One region of the Diaphorobacter sp. JS3051 genome, then DNA from elsewhere that is predicted to be linked to it. Evidence: predicted binding sites of a transcription regulator. Region 1 holds the regulator's gene; each other region holds the start of a gene.
What was found. Region 1 encodes sigma-54, which starts transcription at its own class of promoters, with help from an activator protein. Its sites were predicted from a motif close to TGGCANGNAANCTGCTTT; they were not measured.
Positions count from the first base shown of each region.

Region 2: a site for sigma-54 is predicted at 1,877-1,894, ahead of nirB (nitrite reductase large subunit NirB). Genes of this name have one in related genera too.
Region 3: a site for sigma-54 is predicted at 1,045-1,062, ahead of I3K84_RS11995 (phenol hydroxylase subunit). Genes of this name have one in related genera too.

Region 1 is NZ_CP065406.1:2,356,336-2,359,607, forward strand. It holds gene I3K84_RS11280 (class I SAM-dependent RNA methyltransferase) at 1-184, opposite strand, end outside; gene I3K84_RS11285 (thioesterase family protein) at 181-624, opposite strand; gene I3K84_RS11290 (RNA polymerase factor sigma-54) at 628-2,205, opposite strand; gene lptB (LPS export ABC transporter ATP-binding protein) at 2,258-3,010, opposite strand; gene lptA (lipopolysaccharide transport periplasmic protein LptA) at 3,034-3,272, opposite strand, start outside.
Region 2 is NZ_CP065406.1:289,026-292,297, reverse strand. It holds gene I3K84_RS01395 (efflux transporter outer membrane subunit) at 1-1,573, shown strand, start outside; gene nirB (nitrite reductase large subunit NirB) at 2,062-3,272, shown strand, end outside.
Region 3 is NZ_CP065406.1:2,485,716-2,488,987, reverse strand. It holds gene I3K84_RS12000 (sigma-54-dependent Fis family transcriptional regulator) at 1-796, opposite strand, end outside; gene I3K84_RS11995 (phenol hydroxylase subunit) at 1,095-1,313, shown strand; gene I3K84_RS11990 (IS630 family transposase) at 1,349-2,428, opposite strand; partial or broken gene I3K84_RS11985 (phenol hydroxylase) at 2,534-3,272, shown strand, end outside.

The DNA of each region.
Region 1 (3,272 bases):
CGCGCTGCGCCAGGCGGCTGTGCAGGTTCAGGCGCAGCGCATCGCGCCACGAGGCGCGCAGCAGCACGCCCGCGCGGCCCACGAGCAGGTCCTGCCCGGCCAGCCCCGTGAGGCTGTGCACCTCGTCGGCCAGATAGCCCTCCACGCCAGCGGCGCAGGGCAAGAAGAGTTGAAGCTGGTTCATTGCGGCTGTGCTGCGCGCTGCAGCAATGGCTGGAGCACGGATTCAGGAATGGGTGCGGGCTTGCGGGCCGCCCGGTCGATGAAGACGATGCCGGTCTTGCCGCGCGCGATCTCGCGCCCCTGGCTCTTCTCGGTCATCCGGAAGACGAGGTCGAAGCCGTAGAGGTTGAAATCCTGCGGCGTCATCTCCACGCGCAGCGTCTCGCCGTGGAACGCCTCGGACTTGTACTGCGCCACGATGTCGCCCACCACGGTGGACAGGCCCGCCACGTCGGCCTCGGGGTAGCCCAGCGACTTGAAGAAACGCACACGCGCCTCGGACACGAGGCTGAGCAACTGCGCGTTGTCCAGGTGCCCGCCCTGGTTGACATGGCTGATGTAGATCTGCAGCTCGGTACTGAAGCCGAAGTGCGGGGGAAGGTCAAAGACGACGCGTGCCATGGTTCAAAGTGCCTTGCGGAGGTTGGCCGGGGCGATCTTGAGCGCCTCACGGTATTTGGCCACGGTGCGGCGCGCACATTCAATGCCCTGCTCCTTGAGCATCTCGGCGATCTGGCTGTCCGACAGCGGCTTGTGCGGGTTCTCGGCCGCGATGAACTGCTTGATGAGCGCGCGCACGGCCGTGCTGGAGGCGTTGCCGCCGGTTTCGGTGCCCAGCCCCGAGCCGAAGAAATACTTGAGCTCGTAGGTGCCTTGCGGCGTGGCCATGTACTTGGCGGTGGTCACGCGGCTGATGGTGGACTCGTGCAGGCCCAGTTCATCGGCAATGTCGCGCAGCACCAGCGGGCGCATGGCCAGTTCGCCATGCACGAAGAAGTTCTTCTGCCGCTCCACGATGGCGCGCGACACGCGCAGGATGGTGTCAAAACGCTGCTGGATGTTCTTGATGAACCAGCGCGCCTCCTGCAGCCGTGCCTGCAGCGCCTGGTGGCCTTCGCCACGGCCGCCGCGCAACGCACCGGCGTAGATGTCGTGCACGCGCAGACGCGGCATCACGTCCGGGTTGAGCTGCACGCTGAAGTTCTGCTGTCCGCCGCGGCCAGTTTTCTTGACGATCACGTCGGGCACGATGATGTTGCGGTCCACGTCGGCAAAGCGCCTGCCCGGGCGTGGCTCCAGCCGTGCGATCAAGGCCATCGCGGCACGCGTGCGCTCTTCGCTGGTGCCGCAGGCCTGCGCCAGGCGGCGCACGTCGCGCTTGGCCAGCAGGTCCAGCGGCTGGCCGCAAATGGCCAGCGCGGCCTGGATCACGTCGGGGTCGCCCTCTTCGTCCTGGTCCATCGCACGCAGCTGCAGCGTGAGGCATTCGGCCAGGCCGCGCGCGCCCACGCCCGCGGGCTCCAGGCTTTGCAGCAGGCGCAGCGCGACTGTGAAGCGGTGCACCAATTCATCGAGTTGCTCGGGGTCTTCGGTGCCCGCCAGGCTGGCGGCCAGGTCCTGCAGCGACTCGTCCAGGTAGCCGTCGTCGTTCAGCGATTCGATGAGGAAGCGCAGCGCGGCCATGTCCAGCTCGGACAGGCGCAGCGCCAGCGCCTGGCGGTGCAGGAAGGCCGTGAGCGACTCCTGGCTGCGGGCCAGCTCGGTGGCGTCCACCTCGTCGTCGCTCCCCGCGCCGGCACCGTTGCGTGCCGGAGCGTCGCCGCCCCACTCGCTGTCGTCGGGCGCCAGGTCTACCGAGCCGTCGCCTTCCCAGTCCGCGGGTTCGGCCGTGGATTCGGCGGTGGAGGTTTCTGCATCATTTTGGCTTGTAGCGCTTTCCTGTCCTGCGCTGACAGCTCCTGAATAAATAGCATCTTCGGCTTCGCGGTCTTGCTCGCTCACCGGCGCATCGGCCTGGGCCAGGCCGAACTCCTCGCGCGGGGCCTCTTCCAGCGTGCGCTCCAGGAAGGGGTTCTCGTCGAGCATCTGCTCGACCTCCTGGGCCAGCTCCAGCGTGGACAGCTGCAGCAGGCGGATCGACTGCTGCAACTGCGGTGTGAGCGCCAGGTGCTGCGAGACGCGCAGCGACAGGCCGGGCTTCATGGCCTGCAACCCACTGTCTGGTCCTGCATCGCGCCGTGGTCGCCCATCACTCTCACATGCGGAAGTGCTCGCCCAGGTACACCCGGCGCACTTCCGCGTTGTCGACGATGTCCGACGGCGTACCCTGAGCCAGCACCTGGCCGTCGCTGATGATGAAGGCGTGGTCGCAGATGCCCAGCGTCTCACGCACGTTGTGGTCGGTGATCAGCACGCCAATGCCGCGCGCCTTGAGAAAGCCAATGATGCGCTGGATCTCGATCACGGCGATCGGGTCGATGCCGGCAAAGGGCTCATCCAGCAGGATGAAGCGCGGCTGCGTGGCCAGCGCGCGCGCGATCTCCACGCGCCGGCGCTCGCCGCCCGACAGCGCCAGTGCAGGCGACTTGCGCAGGTGGTCCACGCGCAGCTCCTGCAGCAGCGCGGTCAGGCGCCGCTCCACCTCGGCGCGCGGCAGGGTGCGGCCGGCCTCGTCGGTCTGCAGCTCCAGCACCGCGCGCACGTTGTCTTCGACATTGAGCTTGCGAAAGATCGAGGCTTCCTGCGGCAGGTACGACAGGCCCAGCCGCGAGCGCCGGTGGATGGGCATGTCCGTCACGTCCTGCCCGTCGATGCTGATGCGGCCGCCGTCGCTGCGCACCAAGCCGACGATCATGTAGAACGACGTGGTCTTGCCGGCGCCGTTGGGGCCCAATAGGCCCACCACCTCGCCCTTTTGCACGACCACGGACACGTCCTTGACCACCTTGCGGCTGCCGTAGGACTTCTCCAGGTGCAGCGCCTCCAGGCGGCTGACGCCTTCGCTCATGCGCGCATCGTCCAAGGCCGCGCTCACTTTGCGCCGTCCAGGCTGGGGCTGGTACGCAGCGCGGGCGGCTCGGTGCGCACGGGCGGCGTGGCGCTGGTGCCCGAGGCAGGCTCCTTGGGCGCGAGCACCGCCCGCACCCGGCCGCCCGGCGTGCCGGCAGTGGCGCCGGCGGGCGCGGTCTTCTGCCCGTCCACGGTGAACACGTCCGTGAGGTTGTTGTAGACGATGAGGGCGCCGGCCAGCTCGTCGGTCAGTGTGGCCT
Region 2 (3,272 bases), 2.1 Mb from region 1:
TCCCTTCACGCCTGTGACCGCCGCCCTGGCCTGCGCCCTGCTGGCCGGCTGCAACCTGGCGCCACGCTACGAAGCGCCGCCGCTGCCCGTGCCGGACACGGTGGCATCGCCCCTGCCCCAGCCACCGACCGCCGGCGCCGTGGCGCTGCCGGACGGCGGCCCCATGGCCTGGCAAGACTTCGTGCAGGACGCCCGCCTGCGCACGGTGGTGGAACAGGCCCTGGCGAACAACCGCGACCTGCGCGTGGCGGTACTGGCCATCGACAAGGCCCGCGCGCAGTACGGCGTGGTGCAGGCCGACCGCTTTCCCACGGTGAACGCGGCCGGCGCGGGCAACCGCAGCCGCACCGCTGACGACCTGACCGCCGCGGGCCGCTCCAACACCACCAGCCAGTACAGCGCCACACTGGGCTTCAGCAGCTACGAGATCGACTTCTTCGGCCGCGTGCGCAACCTGAACGATGCCGCGCTGCAGGAGTTCCTGCGCGTGGCGGAGAACCGCCGCAGCGTGCAGCTCAGCCTGGTGGCCGAGGTGATCGGCGCCTGGCTCACGCTGGACGCCGACGCGCGCCGCCTGCAACTGGCGCGCGAGACCCTGCGCACGCGCCAGCAGGCCCTGGAGCTCACGCAGCGCAGCCATGAACTGGGCGCCAGCTCGGGCCTGGTGCTGGCGCAGGCCCAGTCGGCGGCCGACACCGCACGCGTGGATGCGGCCGCCTTCGTCTCGCAGCTGGCGCGCAGCCGCAACGCCCTGGCCCTGCTGGTGGGATCGCCCGTGCCCCCAGCGTTGTTGCCCGCCAGCGTGGCCACCGTGGAAACGGCCATGCCGGTCACGGCCATGGCGGGCCCGGCCACGGCTGCAACCCAGCCCTCTCCCGGCACCGGTACTGCGAACAGTCCTGCCCCCCGGTCCCCCGTCCCCGCGCTGGCCGATCCCGCGGCGCCCGCAACGGCGCTGCTGGCCGTGCCTGCAGACGTTCCGTCCAGCGTGCTGCTGCGCCGCCCCGACGTGCGCGCGGCCGAGCATGCACTGCAGGGCGCCACGGCCAATATCGGCGCGGCCCGCGCGGCGTTCTTTCCGTCGATCACGCTCACGGCCTCGGTGGGCACGGCCAGCAATGCGCTGTCGGGCCTGTTCGAGGGCGGCAACGGCACCTGGGCGTTCGCGCCGCAGATCCGCCTGCCGATCTTCGACGCCGGCCGCAACCAGGCCAACCTGCGCGTGGCCGAGGTGACGCGCGACACCGCCGTGGCCCAGTACGAGAAGGCCATCCAGACCGCCTTCCGCGAGGTGGCCGACGCGCTGGCCGAGCGCGCCACGCTCACCGAGCGCCTGCAGGCGCAAGGCTCGCTGGTGCAGGCCACACAGCGCACGCTGCAGCTGTCGGACGCACGCTTTCGCCTCGGTGCGGACAACTACCTCGCCGTGCTGGACGCGCAGCGCACGCTGTATGCCGCACAGCAGGCGCAGATCACGCTGCAATTGGCCGAGCAGGTCAACCGCGTGACGCTCTACAAGGTGCTGGGCGGCGCCTGGACGGACCCAACACCACCGCCGGCAGGCGGCTCCTGATTCCATCGCTGGCAGCGCTTGAGGGGCAAGCGCTGGACGCTGTTCTTGTTCAATTGCGGTGCATCGGGCGCGCACGCAGGGGCCGTGCCACCGGCACAACATCCCCTACGAGGTCCGGGCGCAATCAGGACGCCAGCGCTCGCACCATCGCGCCGCCACTTGCACCACGGCGGTGCGCAGCCCGCCACGCCCGCCCAAGCGCGCGATTGCTCCTAAAACCATAGCTGCTCGCACTTGTCCATCAAGCGATAGCGGACTATTCATCCCAACCCATGAGCGCACACCTCTCACCCCGCCGCACCCTGGCACGCCCATTGCATTGAAGCCAGCGCGGCCACGGTAGGCCGCAGCGCGTGCCCTCTCCAACGGCGGAGGCAGGGCTCGCGGGACGAAGGCGTCCCCACCCGCAACCAGGCCCCTGCCCGGTGCGGCGTGCGGACGCCTTTTTTGTTGATGTGGCTGCGCGGGGCATTCCCGCCGGGGAGACGATGGTGAAGCAATCCAGGCTGGTGATGGTGGGCAATGGCATGGCAGGCGTGCGCGCGCTGGAAGAGCTGCTCAAGATCGCGCCCGACCTCTACGACATCACGGTGTTCGGCGCCGAGCCGCACCCCAACTACAACCGCATCCTGCTGTCGCCCGTGCTGGCGGGCGAGCAGACGCTGGAGGAGATCGTCCTCAACGACTGGTCCTGGTATGCGGACCACCACATCACGCTGCACGCGGGGTGCACCGTGACCCACGTGGACCGCACGCGGCGCACCGTGCATGGCGTGGCGCAGGACGGCCGCACCGTCGAGGCCCCCTACGACCGGCTGATCCTCGCCACGGGCTCCAACCCGTTCATGCTGCCCATTCCGGGCCGTGAGCTGCCCGGCGTGCTGGCCTACCGCGACATCGCGGACACGCAGGCCATGATCGACGCTGCCGCCAGCTACAAGCACGCCGTGGTGATCGGCGGCGGCCTGCTGGGCCTGGAGGCGGCCAACGGCCTCATGAAGCGCGGCATGCAGGTCACCGTGGTGCATGCGGGCGAATGGCTCATGGAGCGCCAGCTTGACGACGTGGCGGGCAAGCTGCTGCAGCAGTCGCTGGCCGAGCGCGGCATGCAGTTCCTGATGCAGGCGCAGACGCAGGAACTGGTAGCCGGCGGCGACGGCCGCGTGGCCGCGGTGCGCTTCAAGGACGGCAGCGAGGTGCCCGCCCAGCTCGTGGTGATGGCCGTGGGCATCCGCCCCAACACGGCCCTGGCCGAGCAGATGCACCTGCACGTCAACCGCGGCATCGTCGTCAGCGACACGCTGCAGACCGTGACCGACCCGCGCATCTACGCCGTGGGCGAATGCGCGGCGCACCGCGGCATCGCCTACGGGCTGGTGGCGCCGCTGTTCGAGCAGGGCAAGGTGCTGGCCAACCACCTGGCGGAATGGGGTATCGGGCGCTACCAGGGCTCGCTCACCTCCACCAAGCTCAAGGTCACGGGCATCGACCTGTTTTCCGCCGGCGACTTCCAGGGCGGCGAGGGCACGGAGGAGATCGTGCTCAGCGACCCGCATGCCGAGGGCGGCGGTGTGTACAAGAAGCTGGTGCTCAAGGACGACCGGCTCGTGGGCGCCTGCCTCTATGGCGACACGGTGGACGGCAGCTGGTACTTCAAGCTGCTGCGCGACGGCCGCAGCGTGGCCGACATCCGCGACCG
Region 3 (3,272 bases), 130 kb from region 1:
CCACGCCGGTCTCGCCGGTCAGCAGCACGGTGACCTGCGTGGGCGCGGCCTTGCGCAGCAGCTCCACGGTGTCGTTGAAGGCGCGCGAGCGTCCCAGCAGCGGGCCCTGGTCGTCCGCGGGCTGTAGCTGGGTGCGTAGCGCATCCGCCTGCGACTGCAGCTCGCCCAGGCGCACCAGCATGGAGTCAGGGTCGTAGTCGCGCGCCAGTTGCTCGCCGTCGGGCCATTCGTGCTCAAAGCGGCCCTCGATCAGGCAGTGCGGGTGGCCGCAGGCAGTGCACTGCACTTCCTTGAAAAGGGCCGGACGCCGAAAGAACGCGCTGGTGTAGCCCGAGGCATAGCCGAGCAGCATCCAGCACACGGGCGCACCTTGCGGGCCCCAGGCGCGCTGGTGCACCTCGGCCTCCCAGCTGTGATCCCACTGAAAGATGCCGTGAAAGTGGCTTGCCGCCTCGTCCAGCTCGAACACCTTCGGCTGCACGCGCACAGCGCCTTCCAGCATGTGCAGCTGCGGCCCGACGGCAAAGGCGTCGAACAGCGATGCGCCCGGCCGCACCTGGCGCGCCAGCAGCGCATCGCGCTCGCCCGATGCGTAGCCCGCACGCATCAGCAAGCGGCGGGCGTGCTCCGGCCCCAGGCTGGCCACCAGCTCGCGCCGCAACGCCTGAAAGGCCGCCGCATGTACCAGCAGCATGCGCTGATCAGCCAGCCAGATGCGCCCATCGACGGGCGAGAAGTGCACCAGCCGGCGCAAGTCGGCGTCGGACGGGTAGGGGGGCAGGGTGGTGGCCGGCATGAAAAAAGTATCGATAAACGGCGGGTGGCCGTCCATCGGGATCGACCCGGGGAGGTTTTTCATCATTTCATGAACTGGCTGATCCCTGGGTCTCATCAAAACATCATGCTGCTGTGCAGCAATCGCGCCTCCGGGCTGGCCGCGGGCGCCGCAGCCGGCTGCTGGCAGCCTGCAGACGGGCTTCTTTGCCACGAATTGGTAGGGATTAACCCTGAATTTATCGATATTTCCGGGAAGTCGGCGGGCATTGGCACGGCCCGTGCAAAACAGATGGCGCACAACCGAAAAGGAGACCGTCATGACCCACACCGCCATTGCCACCGACGCATCTGCCACCCCGCAACCCGTCTGCGATCTGTCGCAGCGGTTTGTGCGCGTGCTGGGCCGCCGCGACAACGGCTTTGTCGAGTTTGCTTTCTCGATCGGATGGCCCGAGCTGTCGGTGGAGCTGATGCTCCCCGCACCGGCATTCGAGGCCTTTTGTGCGGCGCACCGCGTGCGCCACCTGGACGACTGAACCCTGCCCCTAGTGTGGTGTCTCAAAAGTAATCATCAAATAATGGTACTCGCTGCCCGCGCCACAGATGCCAAGATGGTGTCCGCACTTTTATGCCACACGAACGGCTTGGGATCCTCGTTGTGACGATCAATGTATTCCCGTATGGATTGCTCCAGCTGAGCAACGCTGGTGTGGGCGCTGCGCTTGATCCACTGCTCGCTGATCTGGCTAAAGAAACGCTCGACCAGATTGAGCCAGGACGCTGAGGTGGGCGTGAAGTGAACGTGGTAGCGAGGATGGGCTGCTAGCCAGGCCCGCACTGCCTGCGTCTTGTGCGTGCCGTAGTTGTCCATGATCAGGTGGATGTCTTGTTCGCCAGGCACCGCTGCATCGATGGCTTTGAGGAACTGCAGGAATTCCACACTGCGGTGACGGCGCTTGAGCTGTCCTATGACTTTGCCAGTGGCCACATCCAGCGCTGCAAACAGCGACGTTGTGCCATGGCGCTTGTAATCGTGCGTGCGCGTGCTGGGTTTGCCAAACGTCAGTGGTAACCCTGGTTGGGTGCGATCCAGAGCCTGGATCTGGCTCTTCTCGTCCACGCACAGCACCAAGGCGCGATCGGGTGGTGCCATATACAGCCCCACCACATCCCGTACCTTGTCCACGAAATGGGGATCCGTCGATAGCTTGAAGGTTTCTTGCAGGTGCGGCTTCAGCCCAAAGGCATGCCAGATGCGCTGCACCGTCGCGGGCGATACGCCAGCGTGCCGACTCATCTGGCGCACGCTCCAGTGCGTGGCGTTGTCAGGCTTGCTCTGGCGAACCTTGTCCACAATGAGCTGAACCTGCTCGTCGCCCACACTGCGCGGGCGGCCAGCGCGCGGGGCATCGGTCAAACCCGCCAGACGATACGCCCGGTAGCGCCGCCGCCACTTGGAGACAGTTTGCACCGTCGTGCCCAAGCGTTGGGCAATCATGGTGCCCGACTCCCCATCTGCGCAGCCCAGCACGATTCGCATGCGCAGCTTCTCGTCCTCGGGCGCTTTGCGTACGCGCAGTCGCGCATGCAGCTCTGCGCGCTCGGCATCGGTGATCTGCAGCTTCGTGGCGGGGCGTCCAGGGTGGGCCATCAGCGTAGTCTCCTATAAGGAAGCTGATTCGACCAACACCGGTCAAAATAGTTCTATCTATTTTTGAGACACCACACTAGCAACCATTACCAGGAGACAAGCCCCATGAACATCGACCTGCAGGCGCGCGAGATACAGCCGCTGCGCAACACCTTCGCCCGCGTGGCGGCCTACACGGGCGACAAGCCCCGCGTCGCGCTACCTTGAAGCCACGCTGGGCATGCAGCCCGCCGCGAACTTCAATTACCGCCCGACCTGGGAGCCCGAGTTTGAACTGTTCGATGCCACGCGCACCGCGGTCAAGCTGGCCGACTGGGATGCGCTGCGCGACCCCCGCCAGTTCTACTACGCCAACTGGACCATGGCGCGTGCGCGCCAGCAAGAGGCGATGGAAGCCAATTACCAGTTTGTCGAGTCGCGCGGCCTGATCGACAAGATTCCCGACGCGCAGCGCGCCGCAGCCTGCGAGGTGCTCATGCCGCTGCGCCACGCGGCCTGGGGCGCCAACATGAACAACTGCACGATTTGCTCGCGCGGTTATGGCACGGCGTTCACTGCACCGGCCATGTTCCATGCCATGGACCATCTGGCGGTTGCGCAGTACCTCACGCGCCTGGGGCTGGCACTGGGCGAGCCCGGCGCACTGGAAGCCGGCAAGAACGACTGGCTGCAGGACCCGCGCTGGCAGGGACTGCGCAAGCTGGTGGAGGACACGCTGGTCGTCAACGACCCGTTCGAGCTGTTTGTGGCGCAGAACCTGGCGCTCGACGGCCTGCTGTACCCGCTGATCTACACGCATTTCGTGGACGACCACCTTGCGGTGCAGGGCGGTACGGCGGTGGCC